Regions from separate parts of the Citricoccus sp. K5 genome, predicted to be linked through region 2. Evidence: predicted binding sites of a transcription regulator. Region 2 holds the regulator's gene; the other holds the start of a gene.
The links. Region 2 encodes HrcA, which represses chaperone genes, less so after heat shock. Its sites were predicted from a motif close to TTNGCACTCGNNNNNNNCGAGTGCNAA; they were not measured.
Positions count from the first base shown of each region.

Region 1: a site for HrcA is predicted at 10,796-10,822, ahead of groL (chaperonin GroEL). Genes of this name have one in related genera too.

Region 1 covers NZ_LR732817.1:341,755-355,369, forward strand. Annotated here, with positions in the region: gene BOSE125_RS01490 (ABC transporter ATP-binding protein) at 1-113, opposite strand, end outside; gene otsB (trehalose-phosphatase) at 101-886, opposite strand; gene BOSE125_RS01500 (trehalose-6-phosphate synthase) at 883-2,466, opposite strand; gene BOSE125_RS01505 (thioredoxin domain-containing protein) at 2,714-3,592, shown strand; tRNA gene BOSE125_RS01510 (tRNA-Thr) at 3,674-3,750, shown strand; gene BOSE125_RS01515 (SpoIID/LytB domain-containing protein) at 3,786-5,690, shown strand; gene BOSE125_RS01520 (thioredoxin domain-containing protein) at 5,805-6,548, opposite strand; tRNA gene BOSE125_RS01525 (tRNA-Val) at 6,666-6,742, shown strand; gene BOSE125_RS01530 (threonine/serine exporter ThrE family protein) at 6,869-8,833, shown strand; gene BOSE125_RS01535 (uracil-DNA glycosylase) at 8,842-9,531, opposite strand; gene BOSE125_RS01540 (DUF3263 domain-containing protein) at 9,656-9,973, shown strand; gene BOSE125_RS18095 (LytR C-terminal domain-containing protein) at 10,070-10,753, shown strand; gene groL (chaperonin GroEL) at 11,001-12,638, shown strand; gene BOSE125_RS01555 (DUF4031 domain-containing protein) at 12,763-13,615, opposite strand, start outside.
Region 2 covers NZ_LR732817.1:1,499,008-1,507,527, forward strand. Annotated here, with positions in the region: gene BOSE125_RS06720 (PhoH family protein) at 1-597, opposite strand, end outside; gene BOSE125_RS06725 (16S rRNA (uracil(1498)-N(3))-methyltransferase) at 673-1,458, opposite strand; gene dnaJ (molecular chaperone DnaJ) at 1,455-2,600, opposite strand; gene hrcA (heat-inducible transcriptional repressor HrcA) at 2,652-3,665, opposite strand; gene BOSE125_RS06740 (DUF3097 family protein) at 3,870-4,742, shown strand; gene BOSE125_RS06745 (DUF4870 domain-containing protein) at 4,834-5,265, shown strand; gene hemW (radical SAM family heme chaperone HemW) at 5,285-6,565, opposite strand; gene lepA (translation elongation factor 4) at 6,584-8,443, opposite strand.

The DNA.
Region 1 (13,615 bases), 1.2 Mb from region 2:
CCGGCGACCACCGTGAACCGGCCGTCCTGGGCCCAGAGGTCCAGCCCGTCCAGGGCGGGGGTCCGCGCTGAAGGGTACTGGACGGTGATGCCGCGCAGCTCTACGGACGCCATGAACGCACCGCTTCCAGCACGGAGGCCACGTCCGCCGGCCCGCCGATCCTGAACTGCGCTCCGGTCTCTCCGGGGCCGACCTTGATGGACACGTCCCGGGCCGGGTCCAGCCGGGCGAATCCCGTCTCGTCCGTCACGTCGTCCCCGGCGAACAACACCGCTTCCGCCCCGGTGACAGACCTCAGCAGGTCCAGCCCCTGGCCCTTGTCCGCCCGCACCACGGCGACCTCCAGCACGTCCTTGCCGTGCCCGACGAAGAAGGGTGCCAGGCCGGCCAGCCCGGCCAGCTCGCCCAACGCCTCTTCGGCCTCGGCCACGGCCCGGCGCCTCGCCTCGTCTGAACGGGCCAGTCGCACCTGCAGCACCCGGCCCGCCGGCTTGGTCTCCACCCACGAGTCCGGATACCGGGCTGCCACGGGCTCCAACACCTGCCCGACGGCGGCCAGGGCCCGAGCCTGTTCCTCGTCCAGTTCCAGCGGGGGCGCCTCCGGGCCGAGGCGGCGCTCGGCGCCGTGCGAACCGATGAGGAGCGTCGACTCCGGGGGCGAGGCGACAGCCAGCAGTGATTCCAGGGCTCGGCCGGAGACCAGCGCCGTGTGAACGCCCGGGAGTCCCGCCAGGGTGGCCAGCGCGCTGGCGTTCGCCGGCAGGGGGCGGGCGTTCTCGGCCAGGTCCACGAGCTCGGCCATGACCCCGTCGAAGTCCAGCGCCACGAGGATCGATTCCCGCGCGGCGAACTCCTGCAGGGCGGTGGCCAGCCCCGGACCGGTCATCGTTCGTCCTCCGGTGTGGAACCGTCAGCCGTCCCGCTCCCGTCGAAGGGTTCGTCGACCTCGTGGTCCCGGCGCTCGCGGTCGTCGTCGGTGTCCATGAAGGCCGACTGCTGTCCGCCGTCCTCCGGTCCGGAGCGTTCCGCCGGGACCGCACCGCCGAGGCGGTCGAGGAAGTCCCGGGACCACTTGTTCACGTCATGGGTGATGAGCTGCCGGTGCATCGACTTCATGCGCTTGGTGGCCTCACCGGCGGACATCTCGGTGGCCTCCATGATGGCCTCCTTCAGCCCGTCGATGTCATGGGGGTTGACCAGCAGGGCCTTGCGCAACTGGTCCGCGGCCCCGGCGAACTCAGAGAGCACCAGCACCCCGCCCCAGCCGCCGCGGGCCGCCACATACTCCTTGGCCACGAGGTTCATCCCGTCCCGCAGCGCCGTCACCAGCATGACGTCGGCGGCCAGGTAGAGCGCCACCATCTCCTCGACCGGATAGGAGTGGTGCAGGTACCGGATGGCGGTGTGGCCCATGGTGTCGAAGGTGCCGTTGACGCGGCCGACGGACAGCTCGATCTCGTCCCGCAGCTCCTTGTAGGAGTCCACGCCCTCCCGGGACGGGCTGGCCACCTGCACCAGGCAGGCGTCCTCCACGCTCAGCCGGCCGTCCTCGAGCAGCTCGGAGAAGGCCTTGATGCGGTGCCGGATGCCCTTGGTGTAGTCGAGACGGTCAACGCCCAGGAGGATGGTGCTCGGGTTGCCGAGCTCCTCGCGGATCTGCCGGGCGCGGGCCTGGATGTCCGGGTCCTGGGCCAGGTCCGTGATGGTGTCCACGTCGATCGAGATGGGGAAGGCGGCCGCGCCCACGGTGCGGGCGCCGCCGTCGTGCTCCTTCACCTGGACCGTATTGGAACGGAACGAGGAGCCCAGGATGCGCCGCACGGCGCCCTGGAAGTTCGAGACGTCCGAGCGGCGCTGGAAGCCGATCAGGTCCGCGCCGAGCAGGCCCTCGAGCACCGGGCGGCGCCACGGCAGCTGCGCGTAGATCTCGACCGGTGGGAACGGGATGTGGTGGAAGTAGCCGATCCGCAGGTCCGGGCGGAGCCGGCGCAGGATCCGGGGCACCAGCTGCAGCTGGTAATCCTGCACCCAGACCGTGGCCCCCTTGGCGGCGGTGGCGGCCGCGGCATGGGCGAAGCGCGCATTGACCCGCTGATAGGTGTCCCACCACTGCCGGTGGAATTCCGGGCGGGCGATGACGTCGTGATAGAGCGGCCAGAGGGTGGAATTGGAGAACCCCTCGTAGTACTCGACCAGCTCCCGCTCGGTCAGGGCCACGGGGACCAGGTGCATGCCCTCATAGGTGAAGGGCTCCAGCGGCTCGTCCAGCTCCTCCTCCGGGGAACCGCCCCATCCGACCCATGCGCCCTCCTGCCGGGTCATGATGGGCGCCAGCGCGGTGACCAGGCCTCCGGGCGATCGGCGCCACGAGCTGGTGCCGTCCTCCTCGAGCACGCGGTCCACTGCCAGGCGGTTGGCCACGACCACCAGGTCGGAGTGGCCGGGCGCCGGTGGATCCCCGGCCAGCTTCTCGACGAACGGTACGGTGCCGGTGGGGATGTCGACGGTGGTGTTGTTCACTGCGGACCTCCTTGTCCTCGTCCGTTCCCGAGCCTATCGCCAGGGACCGCCCTGACGGGTTGCCACAGTGTGAACAGGTTTCTCAGGTTGGCCCGGTAGTCTGGCCCACGGCCCGCCGATGGATGGTATGGGGGATACCGGCCGGCTACACGACACCGCAGCGACCCCGAGAGTCAGGACGACAGGCAGGACCATGGCGACTAGCAAGAATCAGACGAAGGCCGAACGGCAGCAGACCGCCCGTGAGAAGGCCCGGCAGATGCAGGAGGAGCAGCGCCGCCAGGAGAAGCGGCGTTCCCTCATGGTGCGCTGGGGCGTCGTCATCGGCGTCGTGGTGGTCATCGCCGTGGTGATCGGCGTCATCTTCATGAACTCGTCCCGCTCCATTCCCGACGCCGGCCCCGCGCCGAGCGCGGGCAACGACCAGGGCGGTATCACCCTCACCTCCACCTCCGAACTCGCCCCGGGCGACGAAGGCCTCGAGGAGGTCGACGCCACGACCGTCGAGATCCCGGAGGCCACCGGCGAGCAGCCCGAGACCGTCCCCGGTGCGGAGGCCCGCCCGGCCGGTGAACCGGCCCAGATCATCGTCTACGCCGACGCCAACTGCGTGCACTGTGCCAGCTTCGAGACGGAGAACGCCGAGCAGCTGAACCAGTGGCTGGACGCCGGCGAGGTCACCGTGGAGTACCGCATGCTGGACTTCCTGGACAACCCCGCCACCGGCAATTACTCCTCCCGCGCCGCCAACGCGGCGACCTGCGTGGCGGAGAACTCCCCGGAGAACTACAACTCCTTCCTCAGCGAGGTCTTCGGGTCCTACACCGGCCATGGCGGTCAGGGCCTGAGCGACGACGAGCTCAAGGACATGGCCTCCGGCCTGGGAGCCGACATCGACTCCTGCGTGGACGGCAACACCTACCGTCCCTACGTGAAGTACTCCGGCGCCCAGGCCCGTGCCGCGGGCGTGGCGGGTACCCCGTCCGTGTGGGTCCAGGGCGAGAACTGGGCCACCGCCGAGCAGGGCCAGTCCTTCACCGACTGGGCCCAGGGCATCATGGACGCGTCCTGATCGCCTGATCCGCTACTCTGGAAGGGCCGGTTTCCGTCCACGTCAGCAGACTTGCTGACAGGTACGGTGCCGGCCCTTCTCGCCTCCTTAGCTCAGCTGGCCAGAGCACCTGTCTTGTAAACAGGGGGTCACCGGTTCGAATCCGGTAGGGGGCTCCATGGAGGGGCGAGAGCCCGCTTGTCCTGGAGGAACTATGCCCCTTGTCATCGCAACCCCGCCGACGCATCGAGCGGAACCGGTCCGCGCTTCCCCGTACGCGTCGCCCGGAATCCTGCGCAGGACTCTTGCCGTGGTCATGGCCCTGGCCCTGACTGCCGTTCTGACCCTGTCGGCCGCTCCCGTCCTGGCCGCCAGCACTGCCACTGCCACGAACACCGCCTCCTTCTCGGACGTCCCCGAGGACTCCACGTTCTACCAGCCCGTCATGTGGATGGTGCGATCCGGGATCACCACAGGGCGGTCCGGGACGTCGACCTTCGGCGTGGCCGACCACCTCAACCGCGCCGAGGCCTCAGCCCTTCTATACCGACTGATGAAACCGAGGTTTTCTCCCCCGTCCTCCAGCGGCTTCCCGGACGTTGAGGACACCCGCAACTGGGACTACGCCCCGATCACCTGGATGGTCTCCCGGAAGATGGTCACCGGCTACGCCGACGGGGAGTTCAAGCCGCTACGGCACATCACCCGCGGGGAGCTGGCCAAACTGCTCTACATGGTTGCAGACCCTGTCTACTCGGCCCCGTCCGGAAAGCCCTTCACGGATGTGAGGCGCGGCGACGCGTACCACCCGTACATCTCCTGGTTGAAGCACATCGGCGCCTCTCACGGTTACAGCAGCGACGGCACGTTCCGCCCGGCCCAGCCCATCACCCGGGGCGAGGCGTCCCAACTCATCCGGGCGGTGGCCGACGTCCTCGGCTTCGATACCTCCGTGGTGCCGGCCGACTTCACTGTCAAGGGGGCCGGCTGGGGACATGGTGTGGGCATGAGTCAGTACGGAGCGGCGGCCATGGCCCGCGGCGGCAGCTCGGTGGAGCAGATCCTGCACCACTACTACAGTCCGGCCCAGCGGATCTGGTCCTCATCCCGGGCGGCCCAGAACATCCGCGTTCACCTGCTCTCCACCGAGTCCACCTCCATCGACGGATCCGGCTCCGTGCGTGTTCGCACGAGCGGGGACGCGGCCGTGCCGCAGACCGCCGGCGCCGTGCAGCTGACAGAACAGGCCGGCACCGTGGCGGTGACCATGCCGGACGGCACACGGACGCGGGGGTCCTCGGTGGTCCTCGAGTGGACCGGAACGCGATTCTGGTCCGGCCAGCCGTCCACGGTCACCGTTCCGCGAGCCAACGGCTCCAGCAACGACCTCGTGCTGCGTCATGGCAAGCTCGTGGTCACCGTGGTCAACGGCAAGCTCAACGTCGTCACTGAGCTGCGCATGAACGACGAATACCTCTACGGCCTGGCAGAGATGCCGTCCTCCTGGCCCGCCGCGGCACTGCAGGCGCAGGCGGTGGCCGGTCGAGCCTATGCGTTGCGCAACATGGGGTCACTGAAGGCCGAGTGCGCGTGCCACGTCTGGGATGAGACCCAGTCCCAGAAGTTCACGGGATGGGCCAAGGAGGACGAGCACACGGGTAGCACCCACTGGGGTGCCCGCTGGACGGCGGCAGTGGACGCCACGCTCAGACGCGATGCCTCCCGCCGGCCGGTCACGGCCCTGAGCCTGTGGCACAACGGCTCCGTGGCCGATGCCACCTACTATTCCTCCAGTGGCGGGCACACCCGCAACTCCGGTGATGTGTGGTCCGGCACCACCGTGCCGTACTTGACGGCCCGTCCCGATCCCTACAGTGTTTCCGCGGCGGCCAATAACCCGAACGCCTCGTGGACTCAGTCCGTCAGCCAGGCTGCCTTGGCGCGGGCCTTCGGTCTGAAGGAGATCGTGGCTGTGCGTGTCACGAGGGGCAGCGACCTGAGCGCCCAGACCGTCACCGCGTCCAACAAGGACGGCGCCACCAGGGAGTTGACCGGCACCGAGTTCCGGTCCGCGGTCGGCACCAAGTCGGCGTGGGTCTTCTCAGTGACGCCGCGCTAGAAGACAGATGAAACGGTGAAGTATCGAGGGTTTCGCCGGTCCTCGCGAGGATCTATTTCACCTTCCTATACCGGCCGTTCCCAGCTTCCCTGCCATACGTGCGGTATGCGGCGGTCATCGCCCGGAGCGGTCTGTCAGCCAGGCCTTGAGGTCGCCGTGCTGCTCGGGGTTGTACAACATCGAGTCGGCCGTCGAGTAGACCGAGGGGACGCCGCGGAGCCCGAAGTCGGAGAAGTCTGACATGGCGGCGGTGATCTGTGGGGCCCCACCGTCCTCGGTGACGCACTGCTCGACCGACGCGGCACCTCCGCCGATCTCATCGGCCTGGGTCACCAGGGTGGCATCGTCCGGCTGGGCCGTGGCCTGCTCGAAGAGCCAGGACTGGAAGGCGTGCAGCTTGTTGCCGGCTGCCTCGTTCCCACTCCCGGTGCCCGCTTCCAGCGAATCCTCCAGGCAGTAGTACGCGTTGGCGGCCCGCGTGGACCAGGACTCCGGGTCGCCCCGGCCCAGGAAGTCCACGATGCGGTAGTCGGCCTCCAGTTCGCCACCGGACACCAGGCCGTGGATCAGGCCCCCGTTCTGCTCGTGGAAGGCCGCGCAATGCGGGCAGGCGAAGTCCTCGAAGATCTGCACCCCGGACGCCTCGGTCCCGGCCGTCTGCTGCGGTGCAGAGGACGAGGAAGCGGCAGGATCGGAGGAGCCGCCGTGCTCGGCATTGCGGATGGCATCGGCGCAACCCGTCAGAGCCACCACGGTGGCCGCCGCCAGGGCAAGGGTGACACCGAGCCGCGCCGGCCGGGGGGAGGATGTGGGGCAGGACGAAGTGGTGTCAGTGCTCTCGGCCGGTTTGGTGCGCATGACTGCCATCCTAGGGGCACGTCCGGGGCGACTGCGGCGCCGTTTTCTGGTTCATCGCCTGTTCTGGTAGGCTTTCATAGCTGTTGGCCCCTCGTCAGAGTGCTGGCCTGGCATGATGGATCTTTAGCTCAGTTGGTTAGAGCGTTCGCTTCACACGCGAGAGGTCGCTGGTTCGAGTCCAGTAAGATCCACCACATCCTGAAGGGCCCGGAGCGGGCCCTTCAGTCGTTAACAGGACGGCATCTCACAGGACAGTACAGTGTTGTCCGGCGCCCACCGGATCAGGATGTGGTGGCGGCTCGGCAGGGAAGGGAGCGGCAGTGGAGAAGATCCCCGAAACCCGGTCTGGTCATCGGCACGCGCAGGAACCGCCCGCCGATCTCGCCCAGATCCCCATCATCAAGCCCTCCCGGCGCTCGCCGGAGGACTACCTCGACGCCACCACCGGCACGGGCCCCGAGGCCGATCCGGAGACCGTGCCTGCCCCGACGTTGGCCATCGACTTCGCGCTCGGCCCGGCAGCCGAGGCCGCCGGGCTCCCCGCGACGGGTGAGCATCCCACGGCGCCGACCCCCACCCAGTCAGTCGAGACCGCTGACCCGGTGCGCACGGATTCCGGCACCACCGTGGTGGGTGGACCGACCGCCCCGGGTGGGGAAGCCGGCGTCGGGCCGACCGATGCACGGCCGGCCGACGGGCCGCCGGGCGATGCGACCCTGACCGACACCCCGCTGACGGAACCGCCGGCCTCTGACCCGGTGCCACAATCCGTGCTGGCGCCCTCCGAGCCGACCACGGGGGAGACCCCGGCGACGGCCCCGATCGGCACCACCGGCACGGTTGGCGTCCCGGAGCGGGAGAAGAAGCCGTCGAAGGGCCGCCTGCGGTTCTCGGGCGGCTCCGCCTTCAAGCGGATGATGTACTCGGAGCCGCTGCCGACCCAGACGTTGTCCATCGTGGACCGGATCGCCACCAGCCCGTATGCCAACCCGTACCTGCGCACCACCCGCAACGCGGACGCTGATGCCCGGACCACCCTGGACTTCGCGCTGAAACTCGGCGAGACCATGTTCCGCTTCGGGGCCGGCGCCCTCGAGGTGGAGACCTCGATCATCGTGGTGACCCAGGCCTTCGGTGTCCACGAGACCGAGGTGGACATCACCAACCAGTCCATCGCCCTGAATTACGCGCCCAGCGGGAAGACCCCGTACTCCCTGCACCGCGTGGTGCGGTCCTGGTCGCAGAATTATGCCGGGCTGGCCCTGCTGCACCGTCTGGTCGCCGCGGTGGCCGCCGGCGAGATGGACCGGGACGAGGCGCAGCAGACCCTGGCTGACATCCGGCACAAGCCCAAGCCCTTCCCAGGTTGGTTGACCACCGTGGCCGCGGGTCTGTTCTCCGCCACCTTCGTGGTGTTCATCGGCGGCGGTGTGATCGGCGCCGGGGTGGCCTTCCTGTCCATGATGCTGATGATGACCGTGGTGGACCTGCTGGGCAAGGCGCGGATCCCGGAGTTCTTCTCCATCATGGCCGGCGGCTTCATCGCCACCATGATCGCGCTGGTGCTGTACACGTTGGACGTGGACCTCGCGCCGTCCCTCGTGGTGGCCGGCGGGATCATGCTGCTGTTGCCCTCGGGGCGCTTCGTCTCGGCCGTGCAGGATGCCATCAACGGCTTCCCGGTCACGGCGGCCGGCCGTTTCGTCTCGGCCTTCCTGGTCTTCGCCGCCCTGATCGCCGGGATCGTGGCCGCCGCCGTGTTCTCCTCCATGCTCGGGGTCCGCGAGCTCGACCTGGCCCAAGAGCCCTTCGCGGACTATCCCGTGTGGCTGCTGGGCATCCTGGTGTTCGCAGCCGCCACCTGGAACTCCATCTTCGAGCAGTCCGAATGGCGACTGCTGCTGCCCACCGCCGTGGTGTCCCTGGCCGGCTTTGCCGTGTATGTGGGTGCCGAGTTCATCGGTGTCGGGTCCCGGTTGACCCCCGCCATCGCCGCCGTGGCGATCGGCGCCCTGGGCCGCTACGTGGCCCTGCGCATGGGTGCACCTCAGCTCGTCGTCGCCGTCCCCGGCATCCTCTTCCTGCTGCCGGGTCTGACCATCTTCCGTTCCATGTACAAGATCGCCATGGACACGGGGGAGATGATGGAGGGCGTCATCGGGCTCTTCAACGCCGCCGTCGTCATCATGGCCATCGCGGCGGGCGTGGTCCTCGGCGACACCATCGCGCGTCCGTTCACCACGGCCTTCCAGGCCAACGAACGGCGCCGCATCGGCCGTCGCTGACGCGTCTCTCAGCCGATGCGCCAGTCGATCGGGGTGGCTCCAGCCTGCTGAAGCAACTCGTTCGTCCGGCTGAAGGGCTTCGAACCGAAGAACCCGCGGCGTGCGGACAGCGGCGAGGGATGCGCGGACTCGACGATCCCCACTGGACTGTCCGGTGGCGCACACTCCTGCAATATGGGGGCCATCTTCCGCGCATCGGCGCCCCAGAGGATCGCCACGAGCGGTGTGCCGCGGGAGGCCAAGGCCTGGACGGCGGTCTGCGTGATGCCCTCCCAGCCGAGCCTGCGGTGGCTGGCCGGCTCCCCGGCGGCCACTGTCAGCACGCGGTTGAGCAGCAGGACACCTTGGTCCGCCCACACGCTCAGGTCCCCGTGGGCGGCGGGCGGCACGCCCACATCGCTGGAGAGCTCCCGGTAGATGTTCGTCAGTGAGCGCGGCAACGGGGACACGTGCCGGTCCACCGCGAAGCTCATCCCGATCGGGTGTCCCGGCGTCGGGTATGGGTCCTGCCCCAAAATGAGCACCTTCACCTGCTCGAAGGGCTGCCGGAAGGCGCGCAGCACGTTCTCCGGCGCGGGCAGGATCTGCTCTCCGGCCGCGCGTCGGGCCTGGATGTTCTGCCCGACGGCGGCCAGGGCCTCGCGCTGCGAGGCCAGGGCGTGTTCCCAGCCGGGATCCAAGGGGGCGATGAGGTCCACGTCGGCAGACTACCGGTCCGGCCGGCGTCCTGCGTCCAGGCACCGACCCTCAGCGGCCCGGGCGAATGACACCGGTGTAGTTTCGGCCGGTAGACTGTGGAGTACCCCGTTGGAAGGACTCCTCATGACTGCAGCGAACGCCGCCGAGCCGGACGGTGCACCGACTCCGTCGGAGAGTGCCGTGGATCCCGCCGTGGACGCCTTGTCCGAGCGCGACCGGGACATCCTGGACTTCGAGGACCAGTGGTGGAAATACGGCGGGGCCAAGGACCAGGCCATTCGCGACCGGTTCTCCCTCTCGGCCACCACGTACTACCAGGTGCTCAACGGTCTGCTGGACTGTCAGGAGGCGCTGGCGCACAAGCCCATGCTTGTCAAGAGATTGCGTAGACTACGGACCACGCGCCACCGTGCACGCAGTGCCCGGCGGCAGGAGGCCTGAGTACCGCACCGGCGGTCGGGCCGTGTCCATCTCCATGACGTCCCCCGCTCATCCGGGAGCCACGCCGTGGAGCCGAGAATCTGGTGATGGTGGCCAATGACGCAGTACCCGCATGATCAATTCGACGATGTCCCCGCCTACCGGGACCGCAAGGGAACCCACCGGGCCGACCCCTCCCTGACGACCGGTTCCTCGGGCCTGGTGGGAATCTCCGCCGCGGCCGCCCTGGCCCTGGCCGTGGGAGCCTTCTCCTTCCTGGTCCTGCCCTCGCTGTTGCCCTCCGACCCGGCCAACGCGGGGGCCTCCGCCAGCGCCTCAGCTACGGTGGAGGCCCCCGCGGAGTCCACCGGGCCCGAGGCCAGCCCCTCCGGCGAGATGACCTCCTCACCGGAGGATCTCGAATCCTCGGAGCCCTCCGAACCGGCCGAGACGGCAGCATCCGAGGAGACGTCCTCCGCCGAGTCTGATCCGGCTGCGTCCGATCCTGCCGAGTCCGAAGCGGCCGCCGACACCGGGGACACCTCCGCACCCGTCGAGGTCTACAACGCCTCCTCGATCGGTGGCCTGGCCGGCCGGGTCTCCGGCGCCCTGTCCTCCGGCGGCTTCACCGTGGCCGGCTCCGGGAACTGGCAGGGCTTCTCCGTGTCCGGCTCGGCCGTGTACTACTCGCAGAACGAGACCACCGCCCAGGCCGTGGCCGCCGAGCTGGGCCTTCCGCTGGTCTACGAGGCGCGCGTGCCCGGCGTCGCCGTGGTGCTCAGCTCCGACTACGCCGGCTGATTCGCCCACACGCTGAAAAGCCGTCCCACAGACCGGCTGCTGTTTGCACTCGGAGGGTGCGAGTGCTAAATATGGACTTAGCACTCTGAGGTTGTGACTGCCAAAACCCGCAGGCATGCGGGTGGTCGTGGCCTCGGAGCAGACCTGAACGTGGTGAGGCCCGGCTCCGGGCCGTCCGTCGCGGGCACTGCACAGGTCAGTTGAACACTGCCAAGCAACGCCAAGGTCCAGAAAGGACAGTGCACACATGGCCAAGACCATTGCATTCGACGAAGAGGCGCGCCGCGGCCTGGAACGGGGTCTGAACACCCTGGCCGACGCGGTCAAGGTCACCCTCGGCCCCCGCGGCCGCAACGTGGTGCTGGAGAAGAAGTGGGGCGCCCCCACGATCACCAATGACGGTGTCTCCATCGCCAAGGAGATCGAGCTCGACGATCCGTACGAGAAGATCGGTGCCGAGCTCGTCAAGGAAGTTGCCAAGAAGACTGACGACGTCGCCGGTGATGGCACCACCACCGCCACCGTGCTGGCCCAGGCCCTCGTCAAGGAAGGCCTGCGCAACGTCGCGGCCGGAGCTGACCCGCTCTCCCTGAAGCGCGGCATCGAGAAGGCCGTGGCCGCCGTCATCGAGGAGCTCGTGGCCTCCGCGAAGCCGATCGAGACCAAGGAGCAGATCGCCGCCACCGCGTCCATCTCCGCCGCTGACACCCAGATCGGCTCGCTCATCGCCGAGGCGCTGGACAAGGTCGGCAAGGAAGGCGTCGTCACCGTCGAGGAGTCCCAGACCTTCGGCCTGGAGCTCGAGCTGACCGAGGGCATGCGCTTCGACAAGGGCTACCTCTCCGGCTACTTCGTCACTGACGCCGAGCGCCAAGAGACGGTGCTGGAGGATCCCTACATCCTCATCGTCAACTCCAAGATCTCCACCGTGAAGGACATGGTCGCCCTTCTCGAGAAGATCATGCAGTCCGGCAAGTCCCTGCTGATCATCGCCGAGGACGTCGAGGGCGAAGCCCTGGCTACCCTCGTGGTCAACAAGCTCAAGGGCACCTTCAAGTCCGTGGCCGTCAAGGCTCCGGGCTTCGGTGACCGCCGCAAGGCCATGCTGGCTGACATCGCCATCCTCACCGGTGGCCAGGTCATCTCCGAAGAGGTCGGCCTGACCCTGGAGAACGCCGGCATCGAGACCCTGGGCACCGCCCGCAAGGTCGTCATCACCAAGGACGAGACCACCATCGTCGAGGGTGCCGGCGATGCCGAGCAGATCGCCGGCCGAGTGGCCCAGATCCGCGCCGAGATGGAGAACACCGACTCGGACTACGATCGCGAGAAGCTGCAGGAGCGCCTGGCCAAGCTGGCCGGCGGCGTGGCCGTCATCAAGGCCGGTGCCGCCACCGAGGTTGAGCTCAAGGAGCGCAAGCACCGCATCGAGGACGCCGTGCGCAACGCCAAGGCAGCGGTGGAGGAGGGCATCGTCGCCGGCGGCGGCGTGGCCCTGACCCAGGCCGGTGCCAAGGCCTTCGGCAAGCTCTCCCTGGAGGGTGACGAGGCCACCGGTGCCAACATCGTCAAGGTCGCGATCGAGGCCCCGATGAAGCAGATCGCCTTCAACGCCGGCCTGGAGCCGGGCGTCGTGGCTGCCAAGGTCCGCTCCCTGCCGGACGGTCATGGCCTCAACGCCGCCACCGGCGAGTACGAGGACCTGCTGGCCGCCGGCGTCAACGATCCGGTCAAGGTGACCCGCTCTGCCCTGCAGAACGCCGCCTCGATCGCCGGTCTGTTCCTCACCACCGAGGCCGTCGTGGCCGACAAGCCCGAGCCGGCTGCGGCCATGCCGGGCGGCGACGACATGGGCGGTATGGGTGGCATGGGCGGCATGATGTGATCCAGTGACCCCTGAGGTTCACTGAGCGCCCAGCTCTCACGGGACCCCCGCCTTCTCGCTTTCAGTCGAGTTGGTGGGGGTCCCGGCGTTTAACACCCACGCCAACTCGACTGACAACGAGGGGTCAGCGGGTCCAGTGCCGCGCGGTGGGATGCAGCTCAGCGGACAGGTTCCGCCGGGCATGGCGCTCCCAGAGCCTCGCGCCGGTGGTGGTCCGGTACAGGGGGTCCAAGGCCAGCAGGGACTGGACGACGCCGGCCCGCCCGGTGGCGAAGTCAGCGTCGGGTACGTGCGCGAAGTCCTGGCGCACGGCCGAGAGGTAGCGGGCATAGTCCCCCCGGGAGCGGCCCAGCACCTCCAGGTCGGCGTCACTGAACACCGCCCCCGTCCGGTCGCCCGGGTCCGGATCATGGGTGGCGGTCATCCGCACGAGCCGTGCCGTCTCCTCGATCTCCGGATCCGGCAGCCCCACCTCGGACAGGGCCTGTTCGGCCAGCACGGCGGAGTCCTCCTCGTCCTGCCCCTCCGGCAGGGCCGGGTCGCCACGGTAGACGGCATCGTGAAACCAGGCGGCCAACTTCACGCTGCGCGTCCACCGGCCGCAGTCCTCGCCGTGTCTGACCAGCACATCGATGGCTCTGAGCACGGCGAGCAGGTGCGAGCGGTCGTGGTAATGCCGGTGCGGCTCGGACCACCGGGCCAACAGATCCGCCACCACCGGTTCCCGCTCCAGGGGAGAGGTCCCGGGAAACAGCCGATTGAACCGCTGGGTCAGGACCTTGTCCAGCTTGCCTGCCCGTTGGGCTGCCGGGATGCGCAGTCCGGAGGCCACGAGCCGGCGGACCAGATCCGCACCGCTGACCTCCTCGGCGCCCCGTGCCACCAGCTCCGCATAGCGCTCCACGGGGACGTCATAGTGGTCACCGTCGAAGGCGCGCCGGGAGATGCCGGCCGCCGACGCGAAGGCGTGCAGTTCC
Region 2 (8,520 bases):
GGCATCGTAGAGGGGCCGCAGGTACGGGTCGATCTTCTCGCTGAGCGAGCCCGGCAGGTACCCCAACCGCTCCCCCGCCTCGACCGCCGGCCGGGTGAGGATGATCCGGTTGACCTCCTTGGCCTGCAACGCCTGGACCGCCTTGGCCATGGCCAGGTAGGTCTTGCCGGTGCCGGCGGGACCGAGACCGAAGGTGATGGTGTTCTGGTCGATGCTCTCCACATAGTGCTGCTGGTTCGCCGTCTTGGGCCGGATCTTCCGGCCGCGGCTGGAGAGGATCGAGGCAGAGAGCAGTCCGGAGGCCTGGGCCCCTGATCCACCCCGCACCAGACTGGTCACCTGTTCGATGACCTCGGGGGTGATCGAGGTGCCGCGCCGGGCCAGGCCGTGCAGGTCCTCGATTACCTGGCGCGCCTGCTGCACGTCCGGGACGGGGCCCTCCACGTCCAGGTCCTCACCGCGGACGGAGACGGTCAGATCCGGATAGAGGCCGTCGAGGATCCGCAGCAACAGGTCCTGCGGGCCGAAGGTCCGCACCATGGTCTCCGCCGAGGCGAAGGAGATGGTGATGTGGTCACGTTCCGTGGAAAGACTCAAGGGAGGTGCTTCAGCTCCTGGCTGGTGGGACAACTACTGGGACAAAGGGTGGGGCGGGTGGACTACGAGGTCAGTCTACGTCCGCGGCCCGAACCGTCCCAGCAGCTGCTGGAGGACAGCGACGGCGGCCGGACCGGCGGTGGAGGACCGGAGCACGTGGTGCCCCAGCAGCACGGGCCGCCCCCCGGCCTCGACCAGGGCGGCGGTCTCGGCCGGGCTGATGCCGCCCTCGGGGCCGACCACCAGCACGATCCGTTCTACCCGTTCCACGGTCCCGCGGGCCAGAATCCCCGTCTCGGCAACGGCCTCGCCCAGTGACTGCCGCGCGTCCTCGTGCAGGACGAGCACCAGGGAGCCGGGCCCGCAGACCGACGCGACCCCGACGCCGTCGAGCACCTTCTCCGTGCGGGGCACCTGGGTGCGGCGTGCCTGCTTCGCGGCCGAGAGCAGCGCCCCCTCCCACTTGGTCACGGCTTTGGCTGCTTTGTCACCCTTCCACCGCACGATGGACCGTTCGGCCTGCCAGGGGTGCACGGCATCGAGCCCCAGCTCCGTCGCCGTCTGGATGGCCAGCAGGTCCCGGTCGCCCTTGGCGAGGGCCTGGACGAGCACGAGTTCTGGGTTCGGCGCCGGCTCGTCGTGGACGGTCTCGACGGTGACCTCCAGCCGGTCGGGCGCCGCGGAGTGCACGGTGCCGCTCACGCGCCGGCCGGATCCGTCCGCCACGTCCACGCGCTCCCCCGGCGACAGGCGCATGACCTGGACCGCGTGCCGGGCCTCGGCACCCGAGACCACCACGCTGGCCCCCGCCGAGGCGGGGGCCAGCTCGCCGTCACCGACGTAGAAGAGGGGGTTGCTCACAGGTTCTTGAGGTTGTCCCGGAACTTGGAGAACAACCCGCGGTGTTCCGTGGTGCCGTGCACCAGGTCCTCACCGCGCAGACCGGCCAGCTGCTCCAGCAGGGCGCGCTGCTCGTCGTCGAGTCTGGTGGGGGTCTCCACCCGCAGGGTGACCCTGAGATCACCGCGGCCGGAGCTCCGCAACCGGCCGACGCCCAGGCCCTTGAGGGTCTGCACCTCTCCGGACTGGGTGCCGGCCTTCACCGGCACCTCCTTCTCACCGTCGAAGGTGTCCAGCGTGAGCGTGGTCCCCAGGGCGGCGGCGGCCATCGGCACGCTCATCGTGGCCAGCAGGTGATCGCCGTCGCGGACGAACACATCGTGCTGACGCACCTCGATCTCCACGTAGAGATCGGCATTCGGGCCACCGCCGGGACCGGCCTCGCCGCGGCCGGCGAGCTGAATCCGGGTCCCTGTGGCCACACCGGCGGGGATCTTGATGGTCAGTGAGGTGCGCTCACGGATGCGTCCCTGCCCGGAGCACTCGCGGCACGGATCCGGGATGACGGTCCCGAAGCCCTGGCAGGCCGAGCAAGTCTCGGCGGCCATGACGGTGCCGAGGATGGAGCGGACCGGCCGGCGGATGGCGCCCTGACCATTGCAGATGGTGCAGGTCTCCGGATGCGTGCCCGGCTGACTGCAGCTGCCGTCACAGGTGGGGCACACCACGGCGGTGTCCACCTCGAGGGTCTTCTCAGTGCCGAAGACCGCATCACTGAGGTCGAGCTTGGCCGTGATGAGGGCGTCCTGCCCCCGCCGCGCACGGCTGGCGGGACCACCGCCCCTGCCACCACCCATGCCGCCGGAGCCGCCACCGCCGAAGAACGTCTCGAAGATGTCCTGGAAACCACCGAAATCGGCACCGCCGAAGCCGCCGCCCATGCCGCCGGTGCCGTTCTCATGGCCCGTGGCGTCATAGTTGCGGCGCTTCTCCTGATCCGAGAGGACCTCGTAGGCACGCGTGACGTTCTTGAACTCCTCGGAGGCGTCGGGAGCCGGATTCACGTCGGGATGGAGCTTGCGGGCCAACTTGCGATAGGCGCGCTTGATCTCCTCGGCGGAGGCGTCCCGGCCAACGCCGAGCACCTCGTAATGGTCAGCCACGGTCTGCGGTGTTCCTTCCGGTGGTGGGGTGGTGGATGCCGGTCCTGGCCGCTACTGCGACAGGATCCGGGACAGGTATCGGGCGATTGCCCGCACGGCGGTCATGGTGCCCGGGTAGTCCATACGGGTGGGGCCCACGACGCCGAGCTTGGCGCCGGAGCCGGGGCCGTAGCCTGCGGCGACGACGGACGCCTCGGACAGGGATCCGGTGTTCTCGGAGCCGATGCGCACGCTGAGGCCACGCACATCCTGCTCCATCTCGGTCAGCAGGCGCAACAACACGACCTGTTCCTCGAGCGCTTCCAGGATGGGGCCGATCGAGAACGGGAAGTCCCCGGTCGAGCGAGCCAGGTTGGCAGTGCCGGCCATGATGATCCGGTCCTCCCGGCGTGCCGCGAACATCTGGTCCAGCTGGGTGGCGAAGGCCAGGGCAAGATCCCGATCCTCTGCCGGCACCTCGGCCAGGGCGAGCCGGAGACCCTCGGCAGCCTGCACCGGTGTCAGCCCGTCCAGGTAGCGCAGGAACTGCTGCTTCAGCACGGACAGGGACGTCTCGTTGGCCTCGACCTCGAGGCCGAAGGCGCGCTGGTCGACCTGTCCGGTGGACAGGATCACGACGACGAGAGCCCGGCGGGGCGCCAGGAAGACGAACTCGATGTGCCGGATGGTGGACGAGTCCACGTGGGGGTACTGCAGCACGGCCACCTGGTTGGTGAGCTGCGCGAGCAGCCGCACGGTGCGGGCCATCATCTCGTTGAAGTCCCCATTGGCGTCCAGCAGCGTCTGCACCGCGCGCTTCTCGGCGGCGGACAACGGCTTCACCTCGGAGATCTGGTCCACGAAGATCCGGTAGCCCTTGTCCGTGGGGATGCGTCCGGAGGAGGTGTGCGGGGCCACGATGAGCCCCTCCTCCTCGAGGGCCGCCATGTCATTCCGGACGGTGGCCGAGGACACGCCCAATTGGTGACGGTCCACAAGGGCCTTGGAGCCGACGGGCTCGCGGGAGGACACATAGTCCTCCACGATGGCCTGCAGCACCTGCATGCGGCGCGGCTGCTCGCTCATCGGTTCCTCCTGCCTGTCATCCGGCTTAGCACTCGACGCTTTGAAGTGCCAAGTCTAGACCTTGTGTCCAATCGATGTACCACCACTTCCCCGCGACCCTGCGGGTTCCGGCACGGAGCCCGCCCACCGCCGGGCTCGTGCCGACCGCGTGCCGCGCGAGCCGCTGCACGGTTACGCCGGGTCCTCTTGCTAGCGTCGATGCCCGTGGAATGGAACAACTGGGGCCCGGGCACCCTCGACGGCGGCTTCCGCCCGACCGCCCGCACCGTCGAGAAGGTCCCCGCGAACCGGGGCGCCGTCCTGGAGGACACGGAGACCGGATTCACCGGTGCCGTCCTTCGGGTCGAGAAGTCCGGCGGTGTACACCTGGTCGTCCTGGAAGACCGCCGGGGACGCACGAAGTCCTTCCCCTTGGGTTATGGCTTCCTCGTGGACGGTGAGCCCGTCGAGGTGGTGCCCCCCACACCGGGCGGCACCCCCGGTGACTCCCCCGCGAAACCGGCCCGTACGGCGTCGGGTTCCCTGCGCGTGGACAACGCCCGGGCCCGCACGGCGCGGGCCTCCCGCATCTGGGTCGAAGGGCTGCACGACGCCGAGCTCGTGGAGAAGGTCTGGGGTGAGGACCTGCGTCTGGAGGGGATCGTGGTCGAGCCACTGCACGGGGTGGACGACCTGGCAGGCGCCATCAGGGACTTCTCACCCGGTCCGCAGCGCCGGCTCGGCATCCTCGTGGACCACCTCGTGACCGGGTCCAAGGAGGAGAAGATCGCCGTCGAGGCCATGAAGGTCCCCGGGGCGCGCGGCAACGTGCTGATCGTCGGTCATCCCTACGTGGACGTCTGGCAGGTCATCAAGCCCTCCGTCCTGGGCATCGGCGCCTGGCCCGTGGTGCCGAAGGGCCAGGACTGGAAGACGGGCATCCTCGCCGGCCTCGGCTGGCCACACCGGACCAAGGAGGACATCGGCCTGGGCTGGAAGAGGCTGTTGTCCCAGGTGCGGACCTATGCCGACCTGGAGCCGACCCTGCTGGGCCGGGTGGAGGAGGTCATCGATTTCCTGACCGCCGCGGAGCACTGACCGTCCACCGACCTGCAGGGAACTCCCGGAACCCGGCGGTACACTGACGACCGAACGCCACCCATCACCTCCGAACGGAAAGGCCCAGGACGTGTCCCAGCAGGAGCCCGGCAGTCCGCACCGCCCGCGCCCCGGCGCCGCCCCCCGGCGCGATCAGCAGCTGCAGGGGTCACCGGACCAGGCCAAGCCGCTGACGCCGGCCGAGGACCGTCAGTGGGCCACCCTCGCACACTTCGGCGGCTTCCTCGGATGCATCCCCTCCCTGGTGATCTACCTGGTCTTCCGCCACCGGGGTCCGTTCACGGCCCAGGAGGCCAAGGAGGCGCTGAACTTCACGCTGCCGCCCACGGTACTGGCCATCGTGGCGAACCTGCTGGCCCTCATTCCCATCGTCGGCGGCATCTTCGGCATCGTCGCCATGCTCCTGTGGCTGTTCATGACGGTCTCCGGCGTGGCGGCGGGCATCCAGTGCAACAAGGGCCGCCCCTATCGCTACCCGCTGAACCTGCGCCTGATCCAGTAAGCCCGGTCCGGAGCCGGCGCTAGAACCCGGCCAGTCGCCGGACGATCGCGTCGTCCAGCAGCCGGCCCTGCAGGGTGGGCACCACCCGGCCGGCCAGCGCCGCCCGTCCGTCCAGCAGTCCCTCGCCGATCATCGCGGCGATCTCCTGGCGCCCCTGGGCGCCGCCGTCGGGCGCCTGCTCCAGGGCGGCCGTCGGCAGCCCGTCCGAGAGCCGGACGCCCAGCATGACGCGCTCCAGGAACCGCGCCTCGGCGTCGGGTTCCTCCCGGCCGACGGACGGGGAGATCCCGGTGGCCAGTCGCTGCGCATAGGCCGCCGGATGCTTGGCGTTCCAGAACCGGACGCCGGCCACGTGTGAGTGGGCGCCGGGGCCGGCGCCCCACCAGTCCTGGTCACGCCAGTAGGCCACATTGTGCCGGGCCCGGTGGATGCCGCGGTCCTCGGGATCGTGGGCCCAGTTCGAGATCTCGTACCAGCGGTAGCCGGCCTCGGCGAAGAGCCGCTCGGCCAGCAGGTACTTGTCTGCCTGGTCGTCCGGATCCACATCCGGCACGGTCCCCCGCTTCACGGAGGTCCCGAACTTGGTTCCCTCCTCCACGATGAGCGAATAGGCCGAGATGTGGTCCGGTGCCAGGGCCAGTGCCGCCTCGACGGTGGTGCGCCAGTCCTTCAGGGACTCCCCCGGCGTGCCGTAGATCAGGTCCAGGGACACCTCCAGGCCGGCTTCCCGGGCCCAGCCGACGGCGGCCGGGACGTTCTCCTGCCGGTGCGTGCGGTCCAGCGTGGCCAGCACGTGCGGGACGGCGGACTGCATGCCGAAGGAGACCCGGGTGAATCCACCGGCGGCCATCTCCCGCAGGGACTCGAGGGAGACCGAGTCGGGGTTGGCCTCCGAGGTGATCTCCGCGCCGGGCGTGATCCCGAAGACGTCCCGGGCCCTGCCGAGGATACGGACCAGGTCTGCGGCGGGCAGCAGGGTGGGCGTGCCGCCGCCGAAGAAGACGGTCTCCAGCGTGCGCGGGGGGATCTCCGAACCGGCCAGCGCCTGCGCCGCGAAGTCCAGCTCACCGGCCACGGTGTCCGCGTAGGACGACCGGGACGCGCCGGGGCCCAGGTCCTCGGCGGTATAGGTGTTGAAGTCGCAGTAGCCGCACCGGACGGAGCAGAACGGGACGTGCACGTAGAGGCTGAAGGTGCGCGGCTGGCCGGCCTCGGCCGCCTCACGCACCCGGTTCCCCACCGCTGCGGGGAACCGGCCGTCGTCGGGCGCGGGGTCGCCGAGGGGAAGGATCGAAGGCAAGGTGTGTTCGTCCCCGCCCTACTTCTTGGCGCCGGTCTCGGAGCCAGCGCCGTCCGACGACAGCGCGGCGATGAAGGCCTCCTGAGGGACTTCCACGCGGCCGACCATCTTCATGCGCTTCTTGCCCTCCTTCTGCTTCTCCAGCAGCTTGCGCTTACGGGAGATGTCGCCGCCGTAGCACTTGGAGAGCACGTCCTTGCGGATGGCGCGGATGTTCTCGCGGGCGATGATGCGCGAGCCGATGGCCGCCTGGATCGGCACCTCGTACTGCTGGCGCGGGATCAGCTCCTTGAGCTTTCCGGTCATCATCACGCCATAGGCGTAGGCGTTGTCCTTGTGGGTGATGGAGCTGAACGCGTCCACGGTCTCACCCTGGAGCAGGATGTCCACCTTGACCAGGTCGGCGGTCTGCTCGCCGTCGGCCTTCCAGTCCAGCGAGGCATAGCCCTTGGTGCGGGACTTGAGCAGGTCGAAGAAGTCGAAGACGATCTCCGCCAGCGGGATCCAGTAGCGGATCTCCACGCGTTCCTCGGAGAGGTAGTCCATGCCCTTCATCTGGCCGCGCTTGCCCTGGCAGAGCTCCATCACGGAGCCGATGAACTCGCTGGGGACGATGATCGTGGCCGACGCCATGGGCTCGGCGACCTCGTTGATCTTGCCCTCCGGGAACTCGGACGGGTTCGTCACCGTGACGACCGTCTTGTCCTCCTTGGTGACCTCGTAGACCACGTTCGGGGCGGTGGAGATCAGGTCCAGGTTGAACTCGCGCTCCAGGCGCTCACGGATGATCTCCAGGTGCAGCAGGCCGAGGAACCCCACGCGGAACCCGAAGCCGAGGGCCACGGAGGTCTCGGGCTCGTACACCAGGGCGGCGTCGTTGAGCTTGAGCTTGTCCAGGGCATCACGCAGCACGGGATAGTCGGAGCCGTCGATCGGGTACAGCCCGGAGAAGACCATCGGCTTGGGATCCTCATAGCCACCGATCTGTTCCTGCGCCGGATTGCCGGCACCCGTGACCGTGTCACCGACCTTGGACTGGCGGACGTCCTTGACACCGGTGATGAGGTAGCCCACCTCGCCCACGGAGAGACCCTTGGAGGGTTTGGGCTCCGGGGAGGACACGCCGATCTCGAGGAGCTCGTGGGTGGCCCCCGTGGACATCATCCTGATCTTCTCGCGCGGGGACAGCTTGCCGTCCACCACGCGGACATAGGTGACCACGCCCCGGTAGGTGTCATACACGGAGTCGAAGATCATGGCCCGGGCCGGGGCGTCCGGCTTGCCCGTGGGAGCGGGGACAGCCTCCACCACGCGATCGAGCAATTCTTCGACCCCGACGCCGGTCTTACCGGAGACCCGAAGGATGTCCTCCGGCTCGCAACCGATGAGTCCCGCGATCTCCGCGGCATACCGGTCCGGATCGGCAGAGGGCAGGTCGATCTTGTTCAGCACGGGGATGATGGCCAGCTCGTTCTCCATGGCCAGGTAGAGGTTGGCCAGGGTCTGTGCCTCGATGCCCTGGGCCGCGTCCACCAGCAGGATGGCGCCCTCGCAGGCCGCAAGGGACCGGGACACCTCGTACGTGAAGTCCACGTGCCCCGGCGTGTCGATCATGTTGAGCGTGAAGTCGGTGCCGTTGAGGCTCCAGGGCATGCGCACGGCCTGCGACTTGATGGTGATGCCACGCTCACGCTCGATGTCCATCCGGTCCAGGTACTGGGCCTTCATGTCCCGCGGCTGGACCACGCCGGTGGACTGCAGCATGCGGTCCGCCAGGGTCGACTTGCCGTGGTCGATGTGCGCGATGATGCAGAAATTCCTGATGACCGCGGGATCGGTGGCGGCGGGCGCCGGGGCGTTGCTCGCCATGGGCGACACGGGCATCTTCCTTCAACTCTGACGACAAGGGCGGGTCAGCCCCCTGGAACCAGCGGGAGCCTGATCCTCCATTCTTC